3 regions of the Streptomyces sp. NPDC047982 genome follow, and region 2 is predicted to be linked to each of the others. Evidence: riboswitches for the same ligand, from Rfam matches in the RefSeq annotation. Region 2 holds a riboswitch; each other region holds the start of a gene.

Region 1 (9,441 bases), on a different contig from region 2:
GCGCCACGCTGGGGCCCACTGGTTTGAGTGCGGTGTCAGTGGGTCAGTGCACTATCGGGGTGGGAGGTGGCGTGGTGATGACGCATGCGGCGTACGACTGCGACGTGCTGGTGATCGGCGGCGGAATCATCGGCCTGTCGACGGCGTACGCCCTCACGCGCACCGCCCCCGGCACCCGGGTGACGGTGCTGGAGAAGGAGCCGGGCCCCGCCCGTCACCAGACCGGGCGCAACAGCGGAGTGATCCACAGCGGCATCTACTACCCTCCCGGCTCGCTCAAAGCCCGCTACGCGGTGCGTGGCGCCGCCGAGATGGTCGAGTTCTGCGCGGAGCACGGCATCGCGCACGCGGTGACCGGCAAGCTGATCGTCGCGACCGAGCGGTCCGAGCTGCCCCGGCTGCACGCGCTGGTCCAGCGCGGACGGCAGCACGGACTCCCGGTGCGCGAGCTGGGGCCCGCCCAGATCGCCGCGTACGAGCCCGACGTGCGCGGGCTCGCCGCGATCCGCGTCGGGACGACCGGGGTGTGCGACTTCACGGCGGTGGCGGCCCGGTTCGCCACCGAGGTGGTCGCGGCGGGCGGGCTGATCCGTCATGACGCGGAGGTCGTCTCGGTCGACCGGCGTCCCTGGGGTGTGGCGGTCCGCACGGCGGACGGCGCGGTGGTACGGGCCCGGGTGCTGGTCAACTGCGCGGGGCTCCACTGCGACCGGGTGGCACGGCTGGCGGGCGACGACCCGGGAGTGCGGATCGTGCCGTTCCGGGGGGAGTACTACGAGCTGACGCGGCCGGAACTGGTGCGCGGGCTGGTCTACCCGGTGCCCGACCCGGCGTTCCCCTTCCTCGGCGTGCATCTGACCCGCGGCCACGACGGCGGTGTGCACGTCGGCCCGAACGCGGTGCCGGCGCTGGCCCGCGAGGGATACGGGTGGCCCGTCGTCCACCCCCGTGAGCTGGCGGACACCCTGGCCTGGCCGGGCACCTGGCGGATCGCGCGCAGACACTGGCGGTACGGGGCGGGCGAGGTGCGCCGTTCGCTGTCGAAGCACGCGTTCACGGCGGCGGTGCGACGGCTGCTGCCCGATGTCACGGAGGCCGACCTGCGGCCCGCCCCGGCCGGGGTCAGGGCCCAGGCGGTGCTGCGCGACGGCACCCTGGTGGACGACTTCCTGATCCGCGAGGCCCCGCACACCGTCCACGTACTGAACGCCCCGTCGCCCGCCGCGACGGCCTCCCTGCCCATCGGGCGGGAGGTGGCACGCAGGGCGCTGCTCCGAGCGCGGGAGACGGGGTGGAAGCCGCCCGCCGTAGAATCGGGGCATTGTGTCTGAGCCCTTGAACCCCTCCGCGAACCCTCCCGCAGACCGCACCGCGGGCCGCTCGGGTGTGTCGTCCCCCGCCGAGACCGCGCCGGAGACCACCTCCAGGACCTCCACAGGGGCCACCTCGTCCGGGGCCACCGCGTCCGAGGCCGCCTCCGGGATTCCGGACGATCTGCGCGCCGCCTCCTTCGAGCGGCAGCGCAGGCTGCGCCAGGAGCCGCGCTTTCCCGGCGGGCCCGCCGTCGACCCGGCCGGGTCGCACCACGAGCGCCGCATCCGCAGCTTCCAGCCGCGCCGCAGCCGCGTCACGCCCGGCCAGGAGGACGCCCTGATGCGGCTCTGGCCCACGTGGGGCCTGGACATCGACGGGCGGCGGGTACTCGACCTGCCCGCGCTGTTCGACGGGCTCCCGGTCGTGCTGGAGATCGGGTTCGGCATGGGTGAGGCCACCGCGCAGATGGCCGCCGACGACCCGGGAACCGGCATTCTCGCCGTCGACGTCCACACACCCGGCCAGGGCAATCTGCTCGGTCTCGCGGAACGGAACGGCCTGTCCAACATCCGCGTCGCCAACGGCGACGCGATCATCCTGCTGCGCGAGATGCTGAAGCCGGACTCGCTGGACGGGCTGCGGGTGTACTTCCCCGACCCGTGGCCCAAGAAGCGTCATCACAAGCGTCGGCTCATCCAGCCGGAGTTCCTCGACCTGGTGGCCCAGCGGCTGAAGCCGGGCGCCCTGGTCCACTGCGCGACCGACTGGGAGCCGTACGCGGAGCAGATGCTGGAGGTGCTGACCGCGCACCCCCTCTTCGAGAACACCCTGCCGGAGGGCGGCTACGCGCCGCGCCCCGCGTTCCGGCCGCTGACCCGGTTCGAGGGCCAGGGGCTCGACAAGGGCCATGTCGTGCACGACCTGCTCTTCACCCGTCGCTGACGCTCCGCGACCGTCCACCACCGGCCATTCCCCGTGGCCGGTGTCGGTGCCGCTCGTTAGGGTCGTGGGGTGGTATACGAAGGGTCTGTCCAGCAGCGGCAGCCGCACCCGGCCGTCCCGGTCCTCGAGGAACAGCGGGTCGGCGAGATCCTGGCCGGCGTGCCGGAGCGCAGGCACTGGCGGTACCGGCCGCGCCGCGTCGGCATGGTGTGGCGCAGCAGGACGTTCCGCGTCGCGGCCGTGTGCACGGTACTCGCGGTGTGCGCCCTGGCGATCCTGGCCCTGGTCCGCAATCAGACAGGCACCGAGGGCTTCCTCGTCGGTATCGGCCTCGCGGTGCTGCCCGTACCGCTCCTGATGGCTGCGTTCCGCTGGCTGGACCGGGTCGATCCCGCGCCCTGGCGGAACCTGCTGTTCGCCCTGGCCTGGGGTGCGTTCGCGGCCGCCCTGATCGCGATCCTCGCGAACTCGTTCGCCACCCGCTGGATAGCCACGGCCACCGCCGACCCGTCGAACGCGGACATCCTCGGTGCCACGGTCATAGCACCGGTCGTCGAGGAGAGCGCCAAGGCCGCCGCGATCCTGCTGGTCTTCCTGTTCCGAAGACGTGAGTTCAACGGAGTCGTCGACGGCGTCGTGCTCGCCGGATTCACCGCGAGCGGCTTCGCCTTCACCGAGAACATCCTCTATCTGGGCAACGCCTTCGGCGAGGACCAGCAGACCGGGGCCTCGGGCGTCGTCTCGGTGACCGCCGCGACGTTCTTCGTGCGGGCGGTGCTGTCGCCGTTCGCGCACCCGCTCTTCACGATCCTGACCGGAACGGGCTTCGGGCTCGCCGCCGCCAGTGCCCGAAACCAGCGGTTCCGTCGCATCGGGCTGCCACTGCTGGGACTCGTCCTCGCCATGGGCATGCACGCGTTGTGGAACGGGTCGGCCTCCTTCTTCGGACCGCTCGCCTTCTACGCCGTGTACGCGGTGTTCATGGTCCCGCTCTTCGGCGTGGTGACCTGGTTGGTGATCTGGGCACGCCGACGCGAGCTGCGCGCGCTCGCCGCCGAACTGCCCGCCTACGCGGCGGCCGGCTGGCTGACCCCCGCCGAACCGCTCGCCCTCGCCTCCATGCGGGCCCGCGGCCTGGCCCGGGACGCGGCCCGACACCACTCCCTCGGAGCCGGGGGGCACTGGGGCGACCCGTACGGACCGGGCCACGGCCCCGCGGCCCCGGTCGCCGCGCCCGCCCGGACACCGTTCCAGGCACCGCTCCCCGCTCAGGCCGTGCCGCAGAACTGGGCGCACCACAAGGCGCACTCCAGGGCACACCGCAAGGCGCGGGCCCAGGCCAAGGCTCAAGGCAAGGCCGCCGCCCGCACCGTCGCCGAGTACGAGTCGTTCGCGATGTCACTGGCCTCGCTCCGCCGACAGGCCCGCCTCGGGACGGCGGGGCCCGACTTCGCCGCACGCGAGCTGGAGCTGCTGCACCACCTCTGGCAGCGCAGGGACGTGGCCGCCCCCGCCCTCACCTACGCGGCGCAGGCGGCGGGCCTCCTGCATCCCTACCCGTTCCCGCCCGGCCCGCCCGCGTACTGGCCGCCGACGTCGGCCCCGGCCGCGTTCCCGCCACCGCACCAGGCGTACGGCGGCTACAACCCGTACCAGCTACCGCCGCCGTAGCCGCGGACGCCCGAACGCCCCCGGTAGCACGGCGCTCCAAGGGCGTTCGGGAAGATCGGCGGCGAACGAAGCACGACCGGAACCGAGAACGGTCCGCCGAATCCGGCCGCGCTGCCGGTCGGGCCTGCCGACCGGGCCTGCCGACCGGACTTCCCAGCCGGGCCTGCGGGTCGGGCTGTGGGCCGCGCTGGTCGGCCGGGCTTGTCGGTGGCGTCCGTCAGGGACTTCCGTCAGGCGGATGCCTCGGTGAGGTCGGCCAGTTCCTCCTGGGTCAGCCGGAGGTCGGCGACGGCCGTCAGGGCGGGCACCTGCTCGACCGTACGGGCCGAGGCGATCGGCGCGACGACGGTCGGCCGCGACGCGAGCCAGGCCAGTGCCACGGTCGCGATCTGCGCGCCACGGGCCTGGGCGACCCTGTCGAGGGCGGCGAGGACCTGCTGCCCCCGCTCCGACTCCAGGTACTGCCCCGCGCTCGCCGCACGCGCGCTCTTCACCCGGGCCCCCGCGCGGTACTTGCCGGTGAGGAAACCGGAGGCCAGGGCGTAGTACGGGACGGCCGCGAGCCCGGCCCGGCGGGCCGTGTCCTGGAGCGCGCCCTCGTACGTGTCACGGGAGACGAGGTTGTAGTGCGGCTGAAGGGCGACGTAGCGGGCCAGCCCCTCGCGCTCCGAGAAGTCCAGGGCCGCCTGGAGCCGCCCGGGACTGATGTTGGACGCGGCGATCTCCCGCACCTTGCCGGCCTTCACCAGCTCGTCGAGGGTGGTGATGATCTCCTCGACCGGAACGGTCTCGTCGTCGAAGTGCGTGTAGTAGAGGTCGATGTGGTCCCTGCCGAGCCTGCGCAGCGACTCGTCCGCCGCCGCCTTGATGGTGGCGGCGGCGAGCCCCTTGTACGAGGGGTGTGCACCGACCTTGGTGGCGATGATGACGTCGGACCGGTCGGGACGGGCCGCGAGCCACTTGCCGATGACGGCCTCCGACTCGCCGCCCTCGTTGCCCGGCACCCAGGCGGAGTAGGCGTCGGCGGTGTCGATGAAGTTGCCGCCCGCCGCCGTGTAGGCGTCCAGCACGGCGAACGACTGCGCCTCATCGGCCGTCCAGCCGAAGACATTGCCGCCGAGGGCGAGCGGGAACACCTGAAGATCGGAAGAGCCCAGCTTACGGAGAGAAGTCATACCTGGATCAGCGTGTCCCGCCGACGTGGTATTTCCGCGTATCCGCCGGTCGGCGGACGGCTGCTGAAGCGTTCTCCGCCCGCGGAGCGGCTCAGGTGTCCCAGGTGTCTCAGATGTTGAGGCCCTTGTTCCGCAGCCAGGTCATCGGGTCCACACCTGTGCCGTCGGCGGTGTGGATCTCCAGGTGGAGGTGCGGGCCCGTCACGTTGCCGGTCGCCCCGACCCGACCGATGGTGTCTCCGGTGGAGACCTTCTGACCGGCTCCGACGCCGATCGAGGACTGGTGGCAGTACCACACCTCCGTACCGTCCTCCAGCTCCAGCACCGTGCGGTAGCCGTACGAACCGGACCAGCCCGCCGACTTGATGGTGCCGCCGTGCACGGCCTTGACCGGGGTGCCCGTCGGCGCCGCGAAGTCGAGGCCGGTGTGGTGGCCGGAGGACCACATCGAGCCGGCCTGGCCGTACGTCGAGGTGATCGTGTACGAGGTGGTCGGGAGGGCGTAGCTGGCGGCGAGCTTGGCCAGCCGCAGGGCCTCGGCCTTCTTCTTCGCCTTCTCCTGCGCCTTCTTCTTCTCGGCGGCGGCCTTGGCCTCGGCGGCGTCCTGCTGCTTCTTGGCCTCGGCTGCGGCCTTCTCCGCCGCGGCGTTCTCCTGGGCCTCCCTGGCCTCCGCGTCGGCGGCGGCCTGCTGCTGCTCGGCCTGCTGGAGGATACGGGCGCGGAGCGCCTCGCCCGCGTCGGCCGTGCCCTGCTCGGCCTCGGCGGTGGTGATGCCGGCGGTGGTGAGCGGGGCGGTGACGGCCCCGGCCCCGTCGTTCTCGGACTCGTCGGCGAGAAAGACGCCCACTCCGGGAAGGGACTTGGCGTCGGGCAGGTTGTCCGCGACGGAGTCGGGAAGGGAGATGGACACCGCCGGCTTGCCCTGCGCGCTGGCGATGCCGCCCGCGCCGACCGCCGCGATGACGCCGACCCCGAGCACCGCGGAACTGCGGGCGAGTCCGTTGCGCTGCTTGGCGACGCGGTGCTTGCCGCGTACGGGGCGGACGGTCTCCTCGGTGGGGTTCCACTCGTCCCAGCCGCGCTCGGGACCGCGGTCGCCGTCGATGCGGAAGTCGCCGCCGGGCAGGGTCGCGGTGGCGGCCATGTCCGGTCCGGCTCCGTGGTCCAGGGGCTCGGCGGCACCGCGACCGGCACCAGACACCGTCGTCATCCCGACCGTTGCGTAGTCGGAGCCGTAAGCGACACCGACGCCGGAGCCCTGCCCGGGGCCGTAGCCGGGGCCGAAGTCGGAACCGTACGCGGGGTCGAGCCGGTTGGGGGCCTCGGGGGCAGGCTTGTTGGACGCCACGGAGGCGCACTCCTTTCCTTCCTTCTCGCCTACCGGGTTAGCTGACGGGTTCGGAGCAGGAAGGTCTCCTACGGACCCTGCGTCTCTCACGAGACCCAGATGCCCGATTCACCCCAGGGTGGTGGTTCCCCGGTTCCCTTTCGGAATTCGGCGCTCGCGCACGGTGCCGCCTCTGACGACGGCTGGGACGACCGCGCTGCGTTATCGAACGTTAATAGACACCGGGCCCTGATTCCAAGCCGCTCCCACTGATCGTTCACGTCTTTGGCCTGGACTTTACTGGACATCTCGGGGCGTAATCAGACGACCTGATCGAGTCTCAGCCAATACCCCGCTTCTGACGTTGCGTCAAACGTTATGCGGAGCGACGCCTTTCGATTACGTACGGTGGCACCCCGGCCCGCACGGGCGCGCCCGGCCGCTCGAACGCCCCCGGCCCGCCCGTCACACCCGGGCCGGCCCCGATCCGGCCCCCGTCACGCCGGGGCCGGCCCCACGATCCGGACGGGCCTGCGCCGCTCCGGCTGCCCCGCCGCGGGGCACACGACCGCGAGCAGCGCCATGTCGTCGGTCGACTCCCCTCCCGTGTGCAGCCGTACGTCGTCGGTCAGCGCGGACAACAGCTCCTCCGGGTCGGGAAAGATCCGCCCGCGCAGCCGGGCCGCCGGATCGTAGAAGTCCCCTTCCTCGTTCCGCGCCTCGGAGAGGCCGTCGGTGTAGAGGAGCAGCGTCGCCCCCGGCGGCAGATCCCACTCGTCCGTCCGGTCGGGCCACGCGCCCAGGCCCATCCCGAGCGGCAGCGCGGGCACCGAGGGCTCCAGCACGTCCAGCACCCCGTCCGGATAGAGCAGGATCGGCTCGGGGTGGCCACGGTTGACGATCCGGACCCGGGACAGTCCGGCCGGGATCTCGGCCAGTACGGCTGTGGTGAAGCCCTCGGTGGCATCGGGGCCGCCCCTGCGCGCTCCCCCCTCCCGCGCCAGTGCCCGCTCCAGCCGACGTGCCACGCCCTCCAGCGAGCGTTCCTGCTCGGCCGCCTCCCGGAACGCTCCGATGACCACGGCGACCGTCTCCACGGCGTCGAGCCCCTTCCCCCGCACGTCGCCGACCACCAGCCGCACCCCGTACGGGGTGTCCGTCACGGCGTACAGGTCGCCGCCGACGAATTCGTCGGCCTGCGCCGCCTCGTACCGGACCGCCACATGCAGCCCGCCGATCCGGTCGGACGGCTTCGGCAGCACTGCCCGCATGGCCCGCTCCGCGATGACCCGCGCGGAGGCCAGTTGCTCACTGCTCCGCCGTACGACCTCGCAGATCACCACCGCGAGCACCGAGACGGTCGCCAGCGTGAGCAGTTCGATCAGCGACACGGCCGCCGACAGCGAGCCGGTGGCCAGCCGGAGCGCGAAGACGGCCAGCATCGCGGCGATGCCGGTGCGCACGGTGTTGGCCAATGAGAAGAAGGGCGCGGCGATCAGCGGCGCCGCCACGAACAGCGGAATGGCGGTGTAGACCGTCGGGGTGAGCAGTTCGAACACCAGCCCGCCGACGATCATCAGGGTCGGCAGCATGCGCACGAACCGCCTGACACCGACACCACCGGCACCACCTCCGGCGTGTCCACCGCGCCGCTTCAGCCGCTTCCACACCTGTGGTCTCCTGCCCGGTACGCACGGCTGCGGACGGTACCGAGCCCCGCACCCAGGCTCACCGGAGCAGAGCCGCGCGGCGAGTCCGCATCACCCGACAGAGGTACGCGCGTGGCACACCTCACACGCCGCCCGGCACACCTCGCGCCATCCGGCGACGGCACGGAAAACCTGGGGTTCGACACAAAAACCCCGGGCCCGGTGCGCTGTGCACGCTCCGGACCCGGGTCTTCAGTAGCGGGGACAGGATTTGAACCTGCGACCTCTGGGTTATGAGCCCAGCGAGCTACCGAGCTGCTCCACCCCGCGTCGGTGAACACAACTCTACGCCATGTCCGGCGTGCTCGTGACCACTCATGGACGACGAGCACGCTTGAATATGCGGTGATATGACTGATTTAAGCCAGTAGGCCGGCGCGACGGTCGGCGATGACCAGGGAGCGAACGTGGACGACTACCCCTTGCTCAACCTCTTCTGGACCATGCTCTGGTTCTTCCTCTGGATCATGTGGCTCTTCCTGCTCTTCAAGGTCGTCACGGACATCTTCCGCAGCGACGACCTGGGCGGCTGGGGCAAGGCCGGCTGGCTGCTCGTGACGCTGCTGCTGCCGTACCTCGGCGTATTGGTGTACGTGATCGCGCGCGGCAGGTCCATGGGCGGACGGGAATTCAAGGAAGCGCGGGAACGCGAGGCCGCCTTCAAGGCGTACGTGCGCGAGGCCGCCGGGGGCGGGCCGAAACAGGGCGGCCACGTGGACGACCTGGCGAAACTCGCCGAGTTGAGGGACCGGAACGCCCTCACGGACGAGGAGTACCAGCGGGCGAAGACGAAACTCCTGGCCTGAACCGAGGCACCCCTACCGAGGCACCCACCCCACCCGGGACCGATCTGCCACAAAGGCCGGGAAGCGGGAAAGCCGGGAGCAGGGAATCCGCGCAGCCCGCCGCGCCGAGGTCGAACGCCGGCCGTCCGGACACTCCGCCGACACTTCGGACGAGCCTCGGGCGAGCCAACGGCCTTCAGGGATGCGAAAAGCCCCCGCCGAAACGGGGGCCTCTGCGTTTTACCAGGTCGGAGGGCTTCACCCCTCCTCGCCAGACGTAGGCCGTGTGGGACTCGAACCCACAACCAACGGATTAAAAGTCCGCTGCTCTGCCAATTGAGCTAACGGCCCTCGCCGAACCACCCCTGAGCATAGCCCGCCGCGGAGCCGCCGCCGATCGGGTATCGGCTGCCGGGCCTGTCGTGGCGGGATCACGACGCGCGGACCGTGGCCACGGCGGCGCCTGTGCGTTCGTGATCCCGTCCCGCACGTCCGCGTCCCGCCCTGCTCCGGCGGGC
Region 2 (9,441 bases):
AGACCCTCGGCGCCCCGGTGAGGTGACGGCGGCGAGCAGGACGGGAAGCACGGCGAGCGGTGGCAGTCCCGGCAGCCGTCGCCGGTACAGGACGCCGTAGACCGCGAAGGCCGTGGTCGCAAGCGCCCACCAGCAGCGGGCCCGGCCCGTCCGTGTCCCCGCGCCCGCGTCCCCCGCGGCCGCGCCGAGTGCCGCGTATCCGGCGGCCGCCGCGCACGCCATGACCGCAGCCACCACCGCGCGCCGCGGGCCGCTCGCCGAAGAGCATCGCGCCCACCGCCACCGAGGCGCAGGGCATCAGCGCGACGACGAGGTCGGTGAGCGAGGTGCCGATGCGCGGGATGGCGGGCAGAGGGTACCGGCCGCTTGTCCGGCGACTCCGAGCGGGCCCAGCAGCCATACGGTGCCCGGCGTCGCGGCAGCGGCCATGCGCGGCAAGGGCACGCGCGGTCCCGCGGGTCGCGGATCCGCGGACCGGGTGTCAGCCTGGGTACATGGCTTGGGCGTCATGGACCACTCGTGGTGTGTTCTCGGGGCGCGGCGGCGTGCTCACGGACGAGGCCGGCGTCCTGACCGGGGACCTGACCGTTCATACGACCTGGGCCGACGACACGGCCCAGGTGACCGTGCAGTACACGGGTGCGATCGACTGGTTCACCATGTCGGGCAGCCCCGTGCCCTGCTGTTCCGAGGAGGACAGCAGACGTCTTCACGAGGCGGCGGTGCGGTCCGTCCGGGACGGTGCGGCGGCGACGCTTCCCAGGCCGCCGCGGGAACGGCCGACGGGCAGCGCCCTGGAGTGACCACGAGCGAAGTGCGCCCCGCCCGCGGGCGGGGCAGGGGAAGGCGATGGGGCCCCGGGTACGACGCGACGGGATGCGCCCCTCGGGGAGCCGTGCGGCTTCCGGAGGGGCGCATCCGCGGCTTGCGGACCGGCACGGACCCGGGCCGGTGCGTGCCGGTATGGGTCAGTAGGCGCCGAAGACGTTGTCGATGGAGCCGTACTTGTCGGCGGCGTAGTTGCACGCGGCGGTGATGTTGGCGACCGGGTCGTAGCTGTCGAACGGGGTGCCGGGCACGTGGTAGGCGCGGAACGTCGGGTCGATGACCTGGAGCAGGCCCTTGGACGGCGTTCCGGCGAGGGCGTTCGAGTCCCAGTTGTTGATGGCCCGGGGGTTGCCGGAGGACTCACGCATGACGTTGCGGTGGATGCCGTCGTAGCTGCCGGGAATGCCGTGCTTGGCCATGATGGCCAGCGATTCCCTGATCCAGCCGTCCAGGTTGTCCGCGTATGAGACCGGCGCGGCGGTGACGGTCGCGGACGGGGCACCGGAGGCGCCGGTGGTGGCCTTGGACTCGGCCTTGGCACCGACGGCCAGCTTCATTCCGGGGAGAATCAGCGCGGGGTTGTTCCCGATGATCTCCCGGTTGTCCTCGTACAGCTTCTTCCAGCCGCCTTCGAGGGAATAGCTCTGTGCGATCTTGGAAAGGGTGTCGCCCGAGAGGACGGAATGCGTGACGGTCGCCGCCTTCGGCGCGGAAGTACTTCCGGTGGTGACGGCGGTCGGCACCGCGACCTTTTCGGTGGTGGCGGCCTGAGCCGGAGCGGCCGTGGCGAATCCCGCTCCGATCAGCGGAAGCACCAGGGCGACTCCGCCCGTGGCCGCGGCGATGAGCCCACGGGTCCGGGAAGTGGACGAGCGGCGACGGTACGTGCCCGTTGCGGTCATGGTGAATTCCTCTCCGTCGCCTGCGAGGTGAGCTGTCGGGTTCAGACGGGAGATGTCTGGCCGCAAGGAATGCGACTTCACCCCGAGCCGTTCCGGATACCGGACCGGCGGCTTACCTGGGTCCCCCGCTCCTGCCGTACACGAGTGGGTCGGTTTCTCGGACGGCGGCAGGATTCGGCGTTCCGTCCGGATTGATGGTGACCGTAGGCGAGAAAAGCGGAACGGAACAAGCCCCCATTTTTGATCACAATTGATTCGCATGATCAATTCATGGAATTCGCAGTAATCCAGCTCACAACCCGAACTCGAATCCCCTTGCGCGACAAGGGTGGTCGAGCCACGGACCGGCCCTTCGGGAGGTTTTTACGTGACTCACACCACGAGGCGACAAAAGGGACGTTTCACCTGACACCCAAACGCCTCAACGATTGCCGAAAGTATCTTTACCGGCCAAAATTGCAATTCACTTCAAATCAATCCAAAAGGGACATTTCACTTCTCGCTCGGTCGCAGGCTCCGGAAGCCCCAGCGGCCTCCGGCGCGGCACGCGTGAGTGCGGCACGCGTGAGTGCGGCACGCGTGAGTGCGGCACGCGTGAGTGCTCCGGGCACGAAAAAGGTGCGGAACGTCCGGTGGACGGCCGATCTCGAGGTCCCGGGCGTCGCGGATCGCCGCGGCCAGTTCCTTGATCCCGGGATCGGCGGCGCCGCCGTCGGCCGGCGCCACCGTCGCGACGGCCTGCTGGTGGTGCGGGATCATCTGCTGCGCGACCGTCGCGTCGCCCGGGTGCCCCGGGCTTCAGCGGTCGTTCCGGGCCCGCCTCCACGCGGCCTCGCGCAGCAGCCGGAGCCCGTTGAGGCCGACGAGGACGGTGGAGCCCTCGTGCCCGGCGACGCCGAGCGGCAGCGGGAGGGTGCCGGCCAGGTCCCAGACGACCAGGCCGGTGATGAAGACGCCGGCGATCGTCAGGTTCTGCACCACCAGGCGTCGGCAGCGGCGGGAGAGGGCGACGGCGGTGGGGATGGCGGCGAGCTCGTCGCGGACGACGACCGCGTCGGCGGTCTCCAGGGCGAGGTCGGAGCCCGCCCTGCCCATGGCGATGCCCGTATGGGCCGCGGCCAGGGCGGGGGCGTCGTTGACGCCGTCCCCGACCACGAGGACCTTGCGCCCGGCCCCCTCCATCTCCCTCACCGCACCCACCTTGTCCTCGGGCAGCAGCCCTGCCCGGACGTCCCGGATCCCGACGTCGGCGCCCAGGCGTGCGGCGGCGCGCGGATTGTCGCCGGTGACCAGCACCGGTGGGGCATCGGTGAGCGCGCTGAGCCGGGTGACGGTGTCGCGGGCGTCGTCGCGCAGCCGGTCGGCGACACCGAGGACGCCGACCGGGGCGCCGTCGAGGGCGACCAGCACGACGGTGCGGCCGTCCTCCTCAAGACGTGCGACGGCTTCGGCCGCCGCAGGGCCGGTATGCCCGTCGAGCACGCGTCCGGGGCTGCCGACGGCGACGGTACGGCCGTCCACCGTGGCGGTGACGCCGGTGCCGGGCGTGGAGGCGAAGTCCCTCACCGGCGGCGGTACGAGTCCGCGGGCACGGGCCGCGTCGACGACGGCCCTCGCCAGGGGGTGCTCACTCGGGTGCTCGGCCGCCGCGGCAAGAAGCAGGAGGGCGTCCTCGGTCAGGCCGGTCCCGGCCAGCGGACATACGTCGGTGACGCGCGGGGTGCCCTCGGTCAGAGTGCCGGTCTTGTCGAAGGCCACGGCGTCGATCTGGCCGAGGCGCTCCATCACGACCGCGGACTTGATCAGCACCCCGTGCCGTCCGGCGTTGGCGATCGCGGACAGCAGCGGCGGCATGGTGGCCAGGACCACGGCGCACGGTGACGCCACGATCATGAAGGTCATGGCGCGGAGCAGGGTCGGCTGCAGCGCCGCGCCGAACGCGAGGGGCGCGGCGAACAGGGCGAGGGTGGCCGCCACCATGCCGATCGAGTAGCGCTGTTCGACCTTCTCGATGAAGAGCTGAGTGGGGGCCTTGGTCCCGGACGCCTCCTCGACCATGGCGACGATCCGGGCGATCACCGAATCGGACGGATCCCGCTCCACCACGACCCGCAGCGCCCCGGTGCCGTTCAGCGTCCCGGCGAAGACCTCGTCCCCCGGTTCCTTGGCCACCGGCAGCGGCTCGCCGGTGATGGTGGCCTGGTCCACCTCGCCGGCCCCGTCGAGGACACGGCCGTCGGCGCCCACACGCTCCCCGGGGCGGACCAGGATCACGTCCCCGACCCTCAGCCGCTCGGTCGGCACCACTTCCTCGGCGTCGCCGTCACCCAGCCGGGTCGCCGTGGCGGGCGCGAGGTCGAGCAGCCCGCGCACCGAGTCGGCGGTCCGTGCGGTGGCCAACGCCTCCAGGGCGCCGGACGTGGCGAAGATGACGATCAGCAGGGCGCCGTCCAGCACCTGCCCGATCGCCGCCGCCCCGAGCGCGGCGACCACCATGAGCAGGTCCACGTCCAGCGTCCGGTCCTTGAGCGCCTTCAGCCCCTCCCACCCGGGCTCCCAGCCGCCCGCGGCGTACGTCAGGGCGTACAGCGGCCCCCATGCCCAGGCCGGGGCACCGAGCAGATGGAGGGGCAGCGCCGTCAGGAACAGCACCAGGGCCGCGGCGGCCCAGCGGGCCTCCGGAAGGGCGAGGATCCGGGTGCGGCGCCCGCCCGGCGCTCCCTCCCGGAGCCGTCCGACGGGTGGCGCCTCGGGGGTGAGGGTGACGGACATGGACGCTGCTCCTTCGCGCGACGGGCCGGAGTGGTGCGACCCGCACCATACAGGATTACATGAACAGTCATTCATGAAAGGTCTTCGTAGGATGAGGGCATGGGCCATGGAGTTGACGCGAACACCACTGCCACGGCGCGCGAGCGCCTCGACGCCGTGGGAGCCGCCGATGTCGCGACCACCTTGCAGGCCCTCGCCACCCCGTCCCGGCTGCGCATCCTCGCCCGCCTCCAGGAGGGACCGTGCGCGGCGACGGAACTCGCCGAGGCGGTCGGCATGGAGCAGTCCGCCTGCTCCCATCAGCTGCGGCTGCTGCGCAACCTCGGCCTCGTCACCGGTGAACGCCGGGGGCGGTCGGTGATCTACGCGCTGTACGACAACCACGTGGCCGAGCTCCTCGACCAGGCCCTCTTCCACGTCGAACACCTGCGCCTCGGACTGCGCGACGCCCCGGCACCGGGAGCCGTCCGGACCGGCGGGGCGGGCTGAGGGCCGTCCTCACACCACCGCCGCAGCACCGCGTGCGGAAGCGGACCCGCGCCTCTACGTTCATGTGTGGATCAATGCCGCCAACGGTCGTCACCCGACAGGAAGCGAGATCCCCATGGAGCGGCGCATGTTGTCGGGGCTGGGAGGGGAACTCGCGGCGGAATTCGCCGGAACGCTGATCCTCATCCTCTTCGGCTGTGGTGTGGTGGCCCAGGTGGCGGCCGGCGGCGCGCTCACCGATCCGCCGGGCGGACTCGGGGACCACGACAGCATCGCCTGGGCCTGGGGGCTCGGAGTCACCTTGGGCGTGTATGTGGCGGGCCGGCTGAGCGGTGCTCATCTCAATCCCGCCGTGACGCTCTCGCTCGCGGCGTTCAAGGATTTCCCCTGGAAGAAGGTCGCACCCTATTCCCTCGCGCAACTCGCGGGGGCCTTCGTCGCCGCGCTGGTGGTGCGATGGAATTACACCGAGGCGCTGGCGAAAGCGGATCCCGGACACACCATCAAAACGCAGGGGATCTTCTCCACCCTGCCCGCCAACGGCAATACCGCACTCCCCGTCACCGAATGGGGAGCATTACGGGACCAGATCATCGGCACCGCCATTCTGGTGCTGCTGATCTTCGCGGTCACGGATCTGCTGAATACGCCACCGGGCGCCAATATGAGTCCGTTCGTCGTGGGCCTCGTCGTGGTCACCATCGGCATGGCATTCGGCACCAATGCGGGGTACGCGATCAATCCCGCCCGGGACCTCGGGCCCAGACTGGCGAGCTTTCTGACGGGTTATGGGGAGGCGTGGCGGGATCAGTACGGGAATCTCTACTTCTGGGTTCCGATCGCGGGCCCGCTCGTGGGCGGCCCGGTCGGCGCATTTCTCTACACGTACCTCGTCGGCCGTTTCATCCCTGCCGCGGAGCCGGAGGTCAGCGCTCCCGCACCACCGGAGAGATGACGGGGGATCCGGCACCGGTCGCGGACTCGGGAGAGGCAGCACTCCATGGCGGACCGCATCGGGGCACCGGGCCGGGGCAGCTCCGGCACCGCTGTGACGACGAGCGGCGTTCCGAGGGGTGCGAAGTGCGCAAGCGGGCGGTCGAACCGCACCCTCGACCGGGTCGGGCGCGCCGACACCGCCCCGCCGGACACCAACGTGCACGTCGTTACGGCGCTTGCGCCGGACCGTACGACGTACTGGACGTACAGGGCGTCCGGACCCCGTATGGGCGTGCCCGGGAGGCACGCCCATACGGGGTGTACGGATCAGGCGCCGGTACGCAGTCCGGCGAGCAGGTGGTACACCGTGTCGGTTCCCCGCCGCAGGGCCTCGACGCCGATGTGCTCGTCGGTTCCGTGCATGCGCTTGAGCATGTCCCGGTTCACCGTGAACGGGTACATGCCGTAGACGGGGATGTTCTGCTCCCGGAACGGGACGGCGCTGGTGACCGCCTCGAACTGGCAGGGGGTGGCCCGCACTCCGGGATGGGTCCGGCGCACGGCCGACTCCCAGGCGCGGAAGACGTCCGTGTCGTGCGTGGAGTCGGGCGTGGCGAGGTAGCCGCGCAGCCGGTCCAGTGCCTGCTGCTCGCTCTCGCCGCGGTTCCCGACGACGCTCAGCGTCGCGCGGTTGCCGATCAGGGAGCGCAGTTCGGCGACGATGCGGCCGGGGTCGTCGGCGCCGGGCAGGAAGGCGGCGCGGAACTCCGCGGTCGCCGTGCCCGGCACGATGCTCGGGTAGTAGCCGGACCGGGCCGCGGTGAAGGCGAGGGTGGTCCGCAGCATCGCGTTGTGCAGTTCCGGGGTCTCACTGAGCCGGATCACCGCCTCGCCGGCCCGGTCCCGCTCCCGTTCGCTCCGGGCGTCGAGCATCTGCCGCACGGCCTCGGCGAGTTGCCGGTCCGTGGTGGCCCCGGCGAGTTCGGCGAAGTAGCGCAGGGACAGCGCGTTGGGGCGGATGTGGGCCCGCCAGTCCCCGAGTTGCTCCAGCACCTCCCCCAGCCGGATCACGGCCTGTCCGGTGAACGGCTTGGACGTGTGGGTGGCGTACGAGGAGGTCTCCAGGCGCAGCAGCAGGGACCGTTTGTCGTTGCAGGTGAGGGCGGCGATCATGGGAGTCGTGCCGTCGCGCTGGTCGAGGACCCAGCCCCCTTCGGTGATGACCGCGCCCGCCTCGACCCTGCCGGGGTGTTCGGTGAGGAACCAGCGCACCCCGTGAGGTCCTTGTTCCTCGTCGCAGTCGGACCAGAACACGATGTCGCGGTCGAAGGACGCTCCCTCGCGCACGTGCCGCAGCAGAGCGGCGACGAACGCGGCGTTGACGCCCTTCATGTCCAGCGCGCCCCGGCCGTACAGCTTGCCGTCCTTGATCTCGCCGGCGAACGGGTCCACCGTCCAGGTGTCGCCGATGGCGGGGACGACGTCGCAGTGGCCGAGCAGGACCAGCGGCTTCTTCCGGTTCGTCCTGCTTCCGGGTACCCGGGCGAAGAAGTGGACGTTGCCCTCCTTCGGGGTGGGCACGATCTCGGTGGCGACCCCGGCGGCCCGGAAGATGCCCTGGAGCATCCGCGCGTACGGCTCGGTGAGCGCGCCGTCTCCGGGGTTGCCGGTGTCCTGGCGGATCATGGCGACCGCGAGTTCCACGGGATCGGTGGGGTCGCCGTCGAAGGACGCGACGCCTGTCGCGCGTGCGGCGGCCGAGGCGCGGGGTGCGGCGGCCGTCGCCGCGCCCAGGCCCAGGAGCGTGCTTGCGACGGCCGTCGCACCGGCTCCGAGGACGGACCGGCGGGACGGGCGGGTGCCGGGCAGGTCGTCCAGGCAGGCGGAGATGACCGCGTCCGGGTTCTCCCGGTGCGCGTAGTGCCCGCCTTCGACGGACAGGAACGTGCACGTGCCCCGGGTCCAGTCGGCCCAGCGGCGCACCGTCACCTCGGGCACGTGCGGGTCCTCGGTGGCCCACACGGCGCGCAGTTCGACGTCGGGCACGGGTCTGCGGCCGCCGTCGTAGCGTCCGGACAGCCGCAGGTCGGCGATGACAGGGGGCAGCAGTACCTCCTCGAACTCGGGGTCGGCCAGGAGTTCGGGATCGGTCAGCCCGGTCCCGGCGACGAAGGCGCGGGCGTCCTCGACGGTGACCTCGTCGCCGTCGCCGTGGAAGTCGCCGGGGCACTGTCCGGCCACCGCGCACAGCCGGGCGACCGGCACCCCGGCGTCGAGCAGTCGGCCGCACGTCTCGTACGCCAGCAGTGCGCCGAGGCTGACGCCGATCAGTACCAGGCGCCGTCCACCGCGCGCCGCGCGCACCTCGGCCGCCACGGCGTCCGCGTAGACCGCCATGTCGACGACGGGTTCCTCGTCGATGCGGGTGCCCCGTCCCGGTGGTGTGACCAGCGCGAGCGTGGTGTCCCCGGGAAGCCGGCCGCGCCAGCCCGCGAAGGTCGGGCCGTGGGCGCCGGTGGGGGCGAAGCAGACCACGAGCGTGCCGGTCGTGCCCCCGCCGTCCGGTCCGTTCTCCGGCATGCCGAGCCAGGGGGTGCTCATGCCCGGTCCTCCTGCGGGGTCTCGCGGCACAGTGCGGCGATGGCTGTGACGGTGGGTGCGCCGAGGATGCGGCGCAGGGGTACGCGCCGGCCGGCCGTCGCCACGAGCCGGTTGGCGAGCCGCACGGCGAGCAGGGAGTGGCCGCCCGCGTCGAAGAAGTTCTGCTCGGCCGAGGCGGGCGGTGCGCCGAGGAGTTCCTCCCAGAGGGCGGCGACGGCGGCCTCGGTGGCGTCGGACGGGGCGAACCCGGTCGTGCGTTCCTGTCCGATGCGGTCCACGAGGGTGCGCAGGGCGGTGCGGTCGAGCTTGCCGTTGGTGCTCATGGGGAGCGTCGGGACCTGCTGGACGCGGGCGGGCACCATGTAGTCGGGCAGCCGGTCGCGCAGGTATCCGCGCAGGGCGGCGGGGGCGATCTCCTCGTCGGCCGTGCAGCAGGCGACGACGCGTGCCTCGCCGTCCTCGGTCTTGGCGTACGCTCCGGCGTCGGTGACGCCGGGCGCCTTGCGGAGGGTGGCCTCGATCTCCTCCAGTTCGACGCGGTAGCCGCGTACCTTGATCTGGTTGTCGGTGCGGCCGGTGATCTCCAGCGCCCCGTCCGGAAGACGGCGGCCCCGGTCGCCGGTCCGGTAGTGCCGGACGCCGTCGTCGTCCGTGAGGAAGCGGTCCTCGCCTTCGCCGCCGACATAGCCGAGGGCGAGCGGCGGTCCGCAGACCCACACCTCGCCGGTCGTGCCGGGCGGCAGCCGTCGGCCGAGCCGGTCGCGGACGGAGAGCGAGGCTCCCGCCACGGGGGCGCCGACGGGGACGCGTCCGGCGTCGGCGGGCAGCAGTGCGGTGTCGTACGCGGCGACGTTGGAGGCGGTCTCCGTCATGCCGTAGAGGTTGAGCAGGGTGGCGTCGGGCCAGACCTCTC
Region 3 (9,441 bases), on a different contig from region 2:
GGGGCTGCTCACGTCACCGACCACGACCTGCTCACCTTCCACCACCATCTCGCCGCCCACCGTGCGGGCATTGTGCGTAGCACGCGCCCCGCACCAGCACATCGCTTCCACCTGAAGCGTCTCCACTCGGTCCGCCAGCTCGATCAGCCGCCGCGAGCCGGGGAAGAGCTCGGTGCGGAAGTCAGTGGTGATCCCGAAGGAGAAGACATCCAGGCCCAGGTCGTCCACGACCCGCGCCAATTGATCGATCTGCTCCGGCTCCAGGAACTGCGCCTCGTCCACGATCACGTAGTCGACCCTGCCGCCCTGCGACACCCGGTCGACGACATAGGCATACAGATCCATGCCCGCCACCGCCTCGACCGCCTCGGTCACCAGCCCGAGCCGTGAGGAGAGCTTCCCCTCCCCCGCGCGGTCGTCCCGAGTGAAGTTCAGACCCTGCAGCCCCCTCGCCGACCGGTTGTGCGCGATCTGAAGCGCCAGTGTGCTCTTTCCGCAGTCCATCGTTCCGGAGAAGAACACAAGCTCGGGCATGAGGGGCTGAGCACCTTTCGGGCGGGAGGAGAAGCGGTGGCAGGTGGGAAAAAAACGGTTACGAGCGTACTTCGAGCAGCGGGACGAGCTGCTCGGCGGGGGTCATCGAGCCGTGCATGCCGACCATCGCGGACTCGTGCGGTTCATTGACCGAGGCGGTGATCACCACATCGTCGTGGGCCGCCGCGACGACGTCGCCGATCCTGCCGTGGACGCGTTCGTCGATCGTCGGGCCGAACCAGCCGGCCTCGATCGCCTCGTCCCGGCTCGCCACCCAGAACTGCTCGCCGAGCACTTCGCGCCAGACGGCCAGGACATCGTTCTCGGCGCCGGGGACGGCGTACACGTGCCGGGCCCGCCCCTCACCACCGAGCAGCGCGACGCCGGCGCGCAGTTCCCAGTCCTCGTCGAAGTCGATGCGGGACCGCTCGTCGAAGGGGATGTCGATCATGCCGTGATCGGCGGTGATGTACAGCGCCGAGCGGGGCGGGAGCTGTTCGGCCAGGCGCCGGGCCAGGCTGTCCACGTGCATGAGCTGTCCGCGCCAGGCGTCGGAGTCGACACCGAAGCGGTGGCCGTTGGCGTCGACCTCGCTGTAGTACGTGTAGACGAGCGACCGGTCGCCCGCGGCGAGGCGTTCGGCGGCGACGTCCATCCGCTCCTCACCGGTCAGCCGGCCGAGGAACGTGCCGCCGCTGAGCGCGACCTGGGTGAGCGGGGTCCGCTCGAAGGCCGGTGCGGAGACCTGGGCCGTGTGCACGCCCGCGGCGTCGGCGAGCGCGAAGACGGTGGGGTGCGGCTGCCAGACGGCGGGCGGGGTCCAGGGCTGCCAGCGGAGCTGGTTCATCAGCTCGCCGGTCGCCGGATCACGCACGGTGTAGCCGGGCAGGCCGTGCTCCCCCGGCGGGCGTCCGGTGCCGACCGAGGCCAGCGACGTAGCCGTGGTGGCCGGGAAACCCGCTGTGACCGGTCGGCCGGTGCCACCGCGCGAGGTGGCGAGCAGCGAGTGCAGGAACGGTGCCTCCTCGGGGTGCGCCCTGACCTGCTCCCAGCCCAGGCCGTCGATCAGGAACACGCAGTTCCGGTCGGCCGGGGCGAGTTCGGGGATCGTCGCGGTGAATCCGGGCACGCCCTGCCCCGCCACGAGCGTGGGCAGCAGATCGCCGAGCGAGCCGCTGCCGTACTCGGGGACGGGAGCGGTGGCGATGTCGAGCAGAACGGGGTCCTGCCAGGCCGGCTGGGCCATCAGCGGCCGGTCGCCGCGGTCGCGGCCGTGGCCTCGGAGAGGGACTGTGCGAAGGCGAGCGTCTGGCGCACGGTGTCCGGGCCGTCACCGGCCTCGCTGACCCGCAGGCTCAGGTCGTCGGCGGTGGAGTTGCCGGTGTAGCCGTGGTCGGCCTCGCAGTTGGGGTCGCCGCAGGCGGCCGGTTCCAGATCGATGCGGGAGACCGCTCCCCAGCCGATGGTGAGGACGACCTCGCGCGGCAGCGTACCCGGCACGTACTTCTCGGGGTCGGCCACGACCCGGCTGACCACGACCGACGAGATGCGGTCGAGCTTGACCGATTCCGTGGAGGTGGTGGCGTACGGCGACGGGGACGTGGTGTCCGCGTTCTGCTCGTCGGTGTGGCTGACGATGAAACGGGTGCCCGTGAGGACCAGGACCGTGACGTGGCGGCGCACCTCGTTGGAGTCGAAGGTGGTCTCCTGGTGGACGAGGTACGAGGCGACGGGCTCACCGCCCACGGCGGCTTCCACCGCCTCGGCCACGAGGGCCGGGTAGTAGCCACTGCGCTCGATCGCCGCGCGCAGCCCCTGGGTCGTCGTACCGGTCTTAGCCATGGGCACCATCCTACGGGGGGCGGATGACTGCCGGGGACGTCGTGCGGCGGCGCGGACCGGGGACGGCGGTCCGCGCTCTCGGGGGCACCCGGCGGCCGGAGCGGTGCGGGCCCGGTCCGGGCCCCGTCGGCGGTTGTCCGGCTCAGTAGTTGGGGAGGCGGCGGGGACCGAGGTCGGTGCGGGGCGGCGGCGGTGAGAGCCGGACGCTCGCGCCGAGAACGCTCAGCCCATGGGGGGCGACCACGACCGGTTCCAGGGCGACGGAGACCACCTCGGGGTGGTCGTCGACCAGCCGGGACACCCTCAGCAGCAGTTCTTCGAGCGCCGCGGTGTCCACGGGTGCCGCGCCCCGCCAGCCGAACAGCACGGGGGCCGCCCGAATGGACCGGATCAGCTCGGCGGCATCGCGGTCGGTGGCCGGAACCAGTCGGTGGGCGGTGTCGCCGAGGAGTTCGGAGGGCGCTCCCGCGAGCCCGAAGGACAGGACGGCGCCCGCCGCCGGGTCGATCGTGGCCCGTACGACGGTGTCGACGCCGCGCGGGGCCATGGCCTGGACGACGGGCCGGAGTTCGGCGGGCCTGCCGAGCAGGTCGGTCAGTTCGCCGTACGCGCGGCGCAGCGCGTCCTCGCCCGCGAGGTCCAGCCGCACGCCACCGAGATCGGCCCGGTGACGCAGATGGTGCGCGGTGGTCTTGAGCGCCACGGGATAACCGAGCCGCGCCGCCGCGGCGACGGCGGCCTCCGGGTCGGGGGCGGGCAGCGTCGGCCGCACGGCGATGCCGTAGCGGCCGAGGAGCTCGCACGCCTCGTCGGGCGTGAGCTGTCTGCCGCGAGGGTCGGGGTCCGGGCCGAGGAGGGGTTCGATCAGCGCGGCGGCCCCGGACTCGTCGGTGGTGTCGTCGAGGAACTCGGGCACCTTGCCGGGTACAGCGGCCTGCCGTCGCCATTGCGCGTACCGCACCGACTCGGCCAGGGCGCGTACGGCCCGTTCGGCGGCGGGGTAGGCGGGGATCCGGCCCGCGCGGCCGTCCGTTCCGGGTCCCTCCGGGGTGGCCCGGGCGTGCTGACCGTCCCGGGCGTCCGGGGCCCCGGCGTGGGCGGTCCCGGCGTGCGCGGAGGCGGTCGCCGGCTGAGCGGTCGCGGGTTCCCCGGTCGTGGAGGACGGCTTGGCCGTGCGTGGCGGCGCGACCGTGCCGCTGGCCACGGCGAGGGCCTCCGCCAGCCCGCCGATCTCCACGTGGACGACGGCCACCGGCTTGGCGGGACCGGTGGCCGCGGCGGCGCGCAGGGCGGTCGCCAGCACCTCCCCGCCGCCGTTCTCCGCCTCGCCGTCCTCGCCCACCCAGGGGATCGCCGTGACGATCACCGAGTCGCAGTCCTCGTCGGCGAGGGCCTCGGTCAGGGCGTCGCGGAAGTCCTGCGGCGTCGCGGCGGTGGTGAGGTCGAGGGGCAGTCGCGGGCGCAGCCCCTCGGTCAGGCAGGCGTCGTACGTGAGCAGCCCGAGCGACTCGGAGTTGCCGAGGATCGCGACCCGGGGGCCCGCCGGGAGCGGCTGGTCCGCGAGGAGGAGGGCCACGTCGACCATCTCCGTCACCGTGTCGACGCGGATCACGCCCGCCTGCCGCATGAGGGCGGAGACCGTCGCGTCCGGGATCCGGCTGACGGGCACGGCGTGGCCGGGCGGGGTGGAGCCGCTGTGCCGGGCCCCCTTCACCACGACCACGGGCTTCGCGGCCGCGGTGCGCCGGGCGAGCCGCATGAACTTGCGCGGGTTGCCGAACGATTCGAGGTACAGCAGGGCGACGTCGGTGTCCGGGTCCTCGTACCAGTACTGCAGGAAGTCGTTGCCCGAGATGTCGGCCCGGTTGCCCGCGGAGATGAAGGTGGAGAGCCCGGCGCCCTGCCGGTAGAGCCGGGAGAGCAGGGCGATGCCGATCGCCCCCGACTGGGTGAACAGCCCGATGCGTCCGCGCTGGGGAGGCTCGGGTGCGAGAGAGGCGTTCAGCCGGACGGCCTCGGCGTTGTTGATGACGCCGAAGGCGTTCGGGCCGATGATCCGCATCCCGTACGAGCGCGCCTGACGGACCAGTTCGCGCTGCCGGTCCCTGCCCTCGGCGCCCCACTCGGCGTATCCGGCGGAGAGGACGACGAGGCCCTGGACGCCGTGCTCGCCGCAGTCGGCCACCGCCTCCGGTACGCGTTCGGCGGGGACGGCGACGACCGCGAGGTCCACCGGTTCGCCGATTTCGCCGACCGAGCGGCGGGCGGGGACGCCGTCGATGGCGCCCTGGTCGGCGGCGAAGGAACGATTCACGGCATACGTACGGCCGGTGAAACCGGCTGCGAGGACGTTGCGCAGGACCGTGCGGCCGACACCACCGGGCGCCCGGCCGACGCCGATGACGGCCACGGATCCGGGGGCGAGCAGCCGTTGCACGGAGCGCGCCTCGGCCCGCTGTTCACGGCCGCGCTGGACGGCGAGGGACTCGGCCGTCGGTTCGAGGTTCAGGGTGAGGTGGACGGAGCCTTCCTCGAAACTCCGCTGCTGGGTGTAGCCGGCGTCCCGGAACACCTTGATCATTTTCGTGTTGGCGGGGAGCACCTCGGCGGCGAAGCGGCGGATGCCGCGCTCGCGGGCCACGGCGGCGATGTGCTCCAGCAGCGCCGACGCCACGCCCCGGCCCTGGTGCGCGTCCTGGACCAGGAAGGCGACCTCGGCCTCGTCCGCGGGCGCGGAGGCGGGCCTGCCCTGTCCGTCGATCCGGTCGTAGCGGACGGTCGCGATGAACTCGCCGCCGACCGTGACCGCGAGCCCCACCCGGTCGACGTAATCGTGGTGGGTGAAGTGGTACACATCCTTGGCGGACAGCCGGGGGTACGGGGCGAAGAAGCGGTAGTACTTCGACTCGTCGGAGACCTGCTCGTAGAAACTGACCAGGCGTTCGGCGTCGTCCGTGGTGATGGGCCTGATCCGCGCAGTGCCTCCGTCCCGGAGGACCACGTCCGCTTCCCAGTGGTCGGGATAGGCGTGATGCGGACTCTGCTCCGGCGAGGACTGCATGGGCACAGACTACGGCTCGCCCACCACTCGCGTAGCTCCCGGGGCCGGGGCAGTCTGAGGGGGGCCGAACGGCGTTGCGGCACCGCTCGTGGGTGTGGCGCGGGTCGGCCGGAGCACCGCGCACCGCATGAGAGAATGGTCTAGACAACTAGTGATTCATGAAGGGCAGAACCATGGCTGAGCGCCGCGTCAACGTCGGCTGGGCCGAGGGCCTGCACGCCCGCCCCGCTTCCATATTCGTCCGTGCCGCCACGGCTTCCGGCATCCCCGTGACGGTCTCCAAGGCCGACGGCACCCCGGTGAACGCCGCATCCATGCTCGCGGTGCTCGGTCTCGGCGCGGAGGGCGGCGAGGAGATCGTGCTCGCGTCCGAGGCGGACGACGCCGAGGCCGCCCTCGACCGCCTGGCGAAGCTGGTGGCGGAGGGTCTCGACGAACTCCCGGAGACCGTCTGAGCCCCGTCCCGGGTTCCGGGCCCGCGGGACCGAGTCCCGCCACAGAGCCGCGATGCCGCCCACCGGCACCGCGGCTCTTTGCATTCTCCGGCCCGGGCACCTCTGCCGGGCCCGGCCCTTTTCCGGCCCTTCCCCTCTCGCCCCCTTCTCCGGTCGGTCTTTCTGCGGACCGGACCCGTTCTCCGTCCCGAGCCGGAGCCGGGTCGGCGTCACGATCGGCGCGAGGCTGCCGGACGCCTGCGCCGACGGGTCGTGGAACCGGCCGTCCGGCGGGCGAAGATCCTCCCCGCCGTGCTGCCGGGGCCGTAGGTGCGGTTCGGGGGCCGGCCGTCGGTCAGACGGAGACGCCGTGGGCGCGCAGATACGCGACGGGGTTCATGTCGGATCCGTAGAAGGGAGTGGTCCGGGCCTCGAAGTGGAGGTGCGGCCCGGTGGAGTTGCCGGTCGAGCCGGAGAGACCGATCTGCTGGCCCGCGCCGACACTCTGGCCGACACGGACACCGATCGACGAGAGGTGCCCGTACTGCGTGTACGTGCCGTCCGTCATGCGCAGCACGACGTTGTTGCCGTACGCGCCGCCCCAGCCCGCCTCGACGACCGTACCGGCACCGACGGCGACGACGGAGCTGCCGGACGCCGCGTGGAAGTCGATGCCCGAGTGGCTGCCGGAGGACCAGAGCGAACCGCTGGACTTGTAGCCGGTGGTGACGTAGGAACCGGCGACCGGGAGCTGGAAGAGACCCAGGCGGGTGCGCTCGGCGGCGCGGGCGGCACGCGCCTTCTCGGCCCGCGCCTCGGCGGCGCGCTTCGCCTCGGCCTCGGCGCGCTTCTCGGCCGCGGCCTTCCGCTGAGCCGCCGCCTTCGCCTCGGCCACGAGGTCGGCCCGGTGCTGCTGCGCGTCGGCCTGGGCTTCGACCCGGTCGGCGATGGCGTCCTGGATCGCGATGACCTGGTGCAGGCCGGTCTCACCGACCGCGGGTGTCTTGGTGTCCGCGGCGAGGGCCGGGGAGGCGGCGCCTGCGACGACGCCGGTGGTGGCCAGCGCCGCGACGCCGGCGATCATCGCGCTGCGGCGCGTCGGTCGGCCGGGGGCACGGTGCTTCCCGGTGGCACGGGTGAACGCCATGAAGTGGCTGATCCTTTCCTTCCCTCTCGCCTACCGGGTTAGCTGACGGGTTCGGAGCAGGAAGGTCTCCTACGGGCGCCCCGGCCTCACCGAGGCTCGGGCTTCCGATTCACCCCAGGGACTGCTTCGGGTCCCCGGCTCCCCAGGGCTCACGCCCGACGGGACTCGGCGATGGCTGTCCGGTGCGTCGCGGTCGCGACATACGAGTGGCGGACAGCCCGGTCGACGCTAAGCGCGAGCACATTCCTTCACCAAACGGACAAGCCGTTTTGTAGCGCATGCCACAGGACGTACGGGCAACCTCGCCGCCGGGACGGACACGAAGGGAAGACCCCGGCGAGACATCGCTCACAGGGGTCTTCCTCGCCCGCGCGCCCGGCCGCCGGGGCCGACGGCCCCGGTCAGGCCGTTCCCGTTCGGCGTCGGCCCGTTCCGTGCGGCCCCGGCAGGATCCGCTGGCTGTCCTTTGGGGACCTGCCCCGGTACGGGAGCGGGGCGCCGGACGCCCGGCGTCGGCCGACAGGCCCGGGGCGCCGAAGCCCGGACGCCGGGGCCGGGACGTCCGGGCCCGGGCGTCGGGGCCCGACCGGCCGACGGGCCCGGGGCGTCGGGGCCCGGAACACCGGTCGGAGTCCGGGAACCCGAGGTCGGGACGGGAAACGCAGGTGGCCGTCGGCCGGTGCGTCGTCACCTTCACGGCTGGTGAGCGGCCTCGTGCGCCGTTGCGGGTGCCCGCGCACGCCCTCACCCGGCCCCGGCCCGGGCGGTCGGGCCGGGGCCGGGACGGCGTACCGCTCAGCCGGCGACCACCGACACCTCGCCGATGCCCAGGGCCCGGACCGGCTCCTCGATCCGGGACGCGTCGCCGACGAGGATCGTCACCAGCCGGTCGCCCGGGAAGGCGCTGACCACGGCCGCGGTCGCCTCGACCGTGCCGGTCGAGGCGAGCCGGGTGTACAGGTGGGCCTGGAAGTCGTCCGGGAGGTGCTGCTCGACCTGGTCGGCGAGCGTGCCCGCGACGGAGGCCGCCGTCTCGAACTTCAGCGGCGCGACACCCACGAGGTTCTGCACCGCGGTCTCGCGCTCCTCGTCGGTGAGCCCCTCGGCCGCCAGCGTCCGCAGGACCGTCCACAGGTCCTCCAGCGCCGGTCCGGTCGACTCGGTGTCCACCGATCCGCTGATCGCGAGCATGGCGGCACCGGTCGCGCCCGTGGCCGAGTCCGGGGCCGACGACCGCAGCACCTGGGCGAAGGCGCGGACACCGTAGGTGTAGCCCTTCTCCTCGCGCAGCACCCGGTCCAGCCGGGAGGTGAGCGTGCCGCCCAGGCAGTACGTGCCGAGCACCTGGGCAGGCCACACGCTGTCGTGCCGGTCCGGTCCGATCCGGCCGATCAGCAGCTGCGTCTGCACCGCGCCCGGGCGGTCCACGATGACCACGCGGCCGGTGTCGTCGGCGGTGATCGGCGGAGCGGGGCGCGGCTCGACGGTGTCTCCCGACCAGTCGCCGAGCGTGTCGGCGAGCAGGGCCTCCAGGTCGATCCCGGTGAGGTCGCCGACGACCACGGCAGTCGCCGCGGACGGGCGGACATGGGCCTCGAAGAAGGCGCGCACCGCCTGCGCGTCGATCCGCTCCACCGTCTCCTCGGTGCCCTGACGCGGCCGGGACATCCGCGACGTGGCCGGAAAGAGCTCCTTGGAGAGCTGCTTGGCGGCGCGGCGCGCCGGGTTGGCCTGCTCGTGCGGGATCTCGTCGAGCCGGTTGCGCACCAGCCGTTCGATCTCGCTGTCGGCGAAGGCGGGAGCCCGCAGTGCCTCGGCGACCAGTCCGAGCGCCTTGGTCAGCCGGGAGGCCGGGACCTCCAGGGAGACCCGCACGCCGGGGTGGTCGGCGTGCGCGTCGAGCGTGGCGCCACAGCGCTCCAGCTCGGCGGCGAACTCCTCGGCGGTGTGCTTGTCGGTGCCCTCGGACAGGGCCCGCGCCATGATCGTGGCCACGCCGTCCAGGCCCTCCGGCTCGGCGTCCAGCGGGGCGTCGAGGATGATCTCGACCGCCACCACCTGCTGGCCGGGGCGGTGGCAGCGCAACACCGTGAGGCCGTTGGGCAGCGAACCGCGCTCCGGGGCGGGGAAGGCCCACGGGCGGGCGACGCCGGGGGCCGGCTGGGGGTGGAACTGCATCGAAACTCCAGTCGCGGCGGCGTCGGTCACTGGTCCGCTCCTTCGTGCGCGTCGGTGTCGTCGGCGTTCTTCCCGTCCGTCTCCGCGGCGTCCGCGGAATCGGCCGGTTCGACCGGTTCGTAGACCAGTACCGCCCTGTTGTCGGGACGCAACCGGGCCTGGGCGACCGCCTGGACCTCCTCCGCCGTCACGTCGAGAACCCGATGCACGGCGGTCAGGGCGAGCTGGGGGTCGCCGAACAGCAC

The links. A riboswitch is a leader RNA that binds a small molecule or an ion and turns the genes downstream of it on or off. The one in region 2 is predicted to bind cyclic di-AMP.
Positions count from the first base shown of each region.
Region 1: it holds a riboswitch for cyclic di-AMP, as region 2 does, so the genes downstream of both, ACGF2V_RS00055 (M23 family metallopeptidase) here and ACGF2V_RS08055 (LysM peptidoglycan-binding domain-containing protein) in region 2, are expected to answer to the same signal.
Region 3: it holds a riboswitch for cyclic di-AMP, as region 2 does, so the genes downstream of both, ACGF2V_RS04285 (M23 family metallopeptidase) here and ACGF2V_RS08055 (LysM peptidoglycan-binding domain-containing protein) in region 2, are expected to answer to the same signal.

Region 1 covers NZ_JBIDBS010000001.1:14,361-23,801, forward strand. Annotated here, with positions in the region: gene lhgO (L-2-hydroxyglutarate oxidase) at 75-1,331, shown strand; gene trmB (tRNA (guanosine(46)-N7)-methyltransferase TrmB) at 1,324-2,256, shown strand; gene ACGF2V_RS00045 (PrsW family intramembrane metalloprotease) at 2,326-3,927, shown strand; gene ACGF2V_RS00050 (aldo/keto reductase) at 4,158-5,102, opposite strand; gene ACGF2V_RS00055 (M23 family metallopeptidase) at 5,212-6,246, opposite strand; cyclic di-AMP (ydaO/yuaA leader) riboswitch at 6,462-6,613, opposite strand; gene ACGF2V_RS00060 (PP2C family protein-serine/threonine phosphatase) at 6,927-8,099, opposite strand; tRNA gene ACGF2V_RS00065 (tRNA-Met) at 8,335-8,408, opposite strand; gene ACGF2V_RS00070 (SHOCT domain-containing protein) at 8,546-8,944, shown strand; tRNA gene ACGF2V_RS00075 (tRNA-Lys) at 9,202-9,274, opposite strand.
Region 2 covers NZ_JBIDBS010000005.1:153,168-162,608, forward strand. Annotated here, with positions in the region: gene ACGF2V_RS08045 (hypothetical protein) at 1-222, opposite strand, end outside; gene ACGF2V_RS08050 (hypothetical protein) at 495-803, shown strand; gene ACGF2V_RS08055 (LysM peptidoglycan-binding domain-containing protein) at 969-1,730, opposite strand; cyclic di-AMP (ydaO/yuaA leader) riboswitch at 1,735-1,920, opposite strand; partial or broken gene ACGF2V_RS08060 (DUF305 domain-containing protein) at 2,223-2,498, opposite strand; gene ACGF2V_RS08065 (heavy metal translocating P-type ATPase) at 2,529-4,502, opposite strand; gene ACGF2V_RS08070 (metalloregulator ArsR/SmtB family transcription factor) at 4,602-4,991, shown strand; gene ACGF2V_RS08075 (MIP/aquaporin family protein) at 5,107-5,946, shown strand; gene ACGF2V_RS08080 (M20/M25/M40 family metallo-hydrolase) at 6,255-8,528, opposite strand; gene ACGF2V_RS08085 (non-ribosomal peptide synthetase) at 8,525-9,441, opposite strand, start outside.
Region 3 covers NZ_JBIDBS010000003.1:104,736-114,176, reverse strand. Annotated here, with positions in the region: gene ACGF2V_RS04310 (thymidine kinase) at 1-534, opposite strand, end outside; gene ACGF2V_RS04305 (nucleotide pyrophosphatase/phosphodiesterase family protein) at 593-1,780, opposite strand; gene ACGF2V_RS04300 (DUF5998 family protein) at 1,780-2,376, opposite strand; gene ACGF2V_RS04295 (GNAT family N-acetyltransferase) at 2,519-5,437, opposite strand; gene ACGF2V_RS04290 (HPr family phosphocarrier protein) at 5,611-5,892, shown strand; gene ACGF2V_RS04285 (M23 family metallopeptidase) at 6,227-7,018, opposite strand; cyclic di-AMP (ydaO/yuaA leader) riboswitch at 7,031-7,199, opposite strand; gene ACGF2V_RS04280 (pitrilysin family protein) at 7,814-9,196, opposite strand; gene ACGF2V_RS04275 (pitrilysin family protein) at 9,223-9,441, opposite strand, start outside.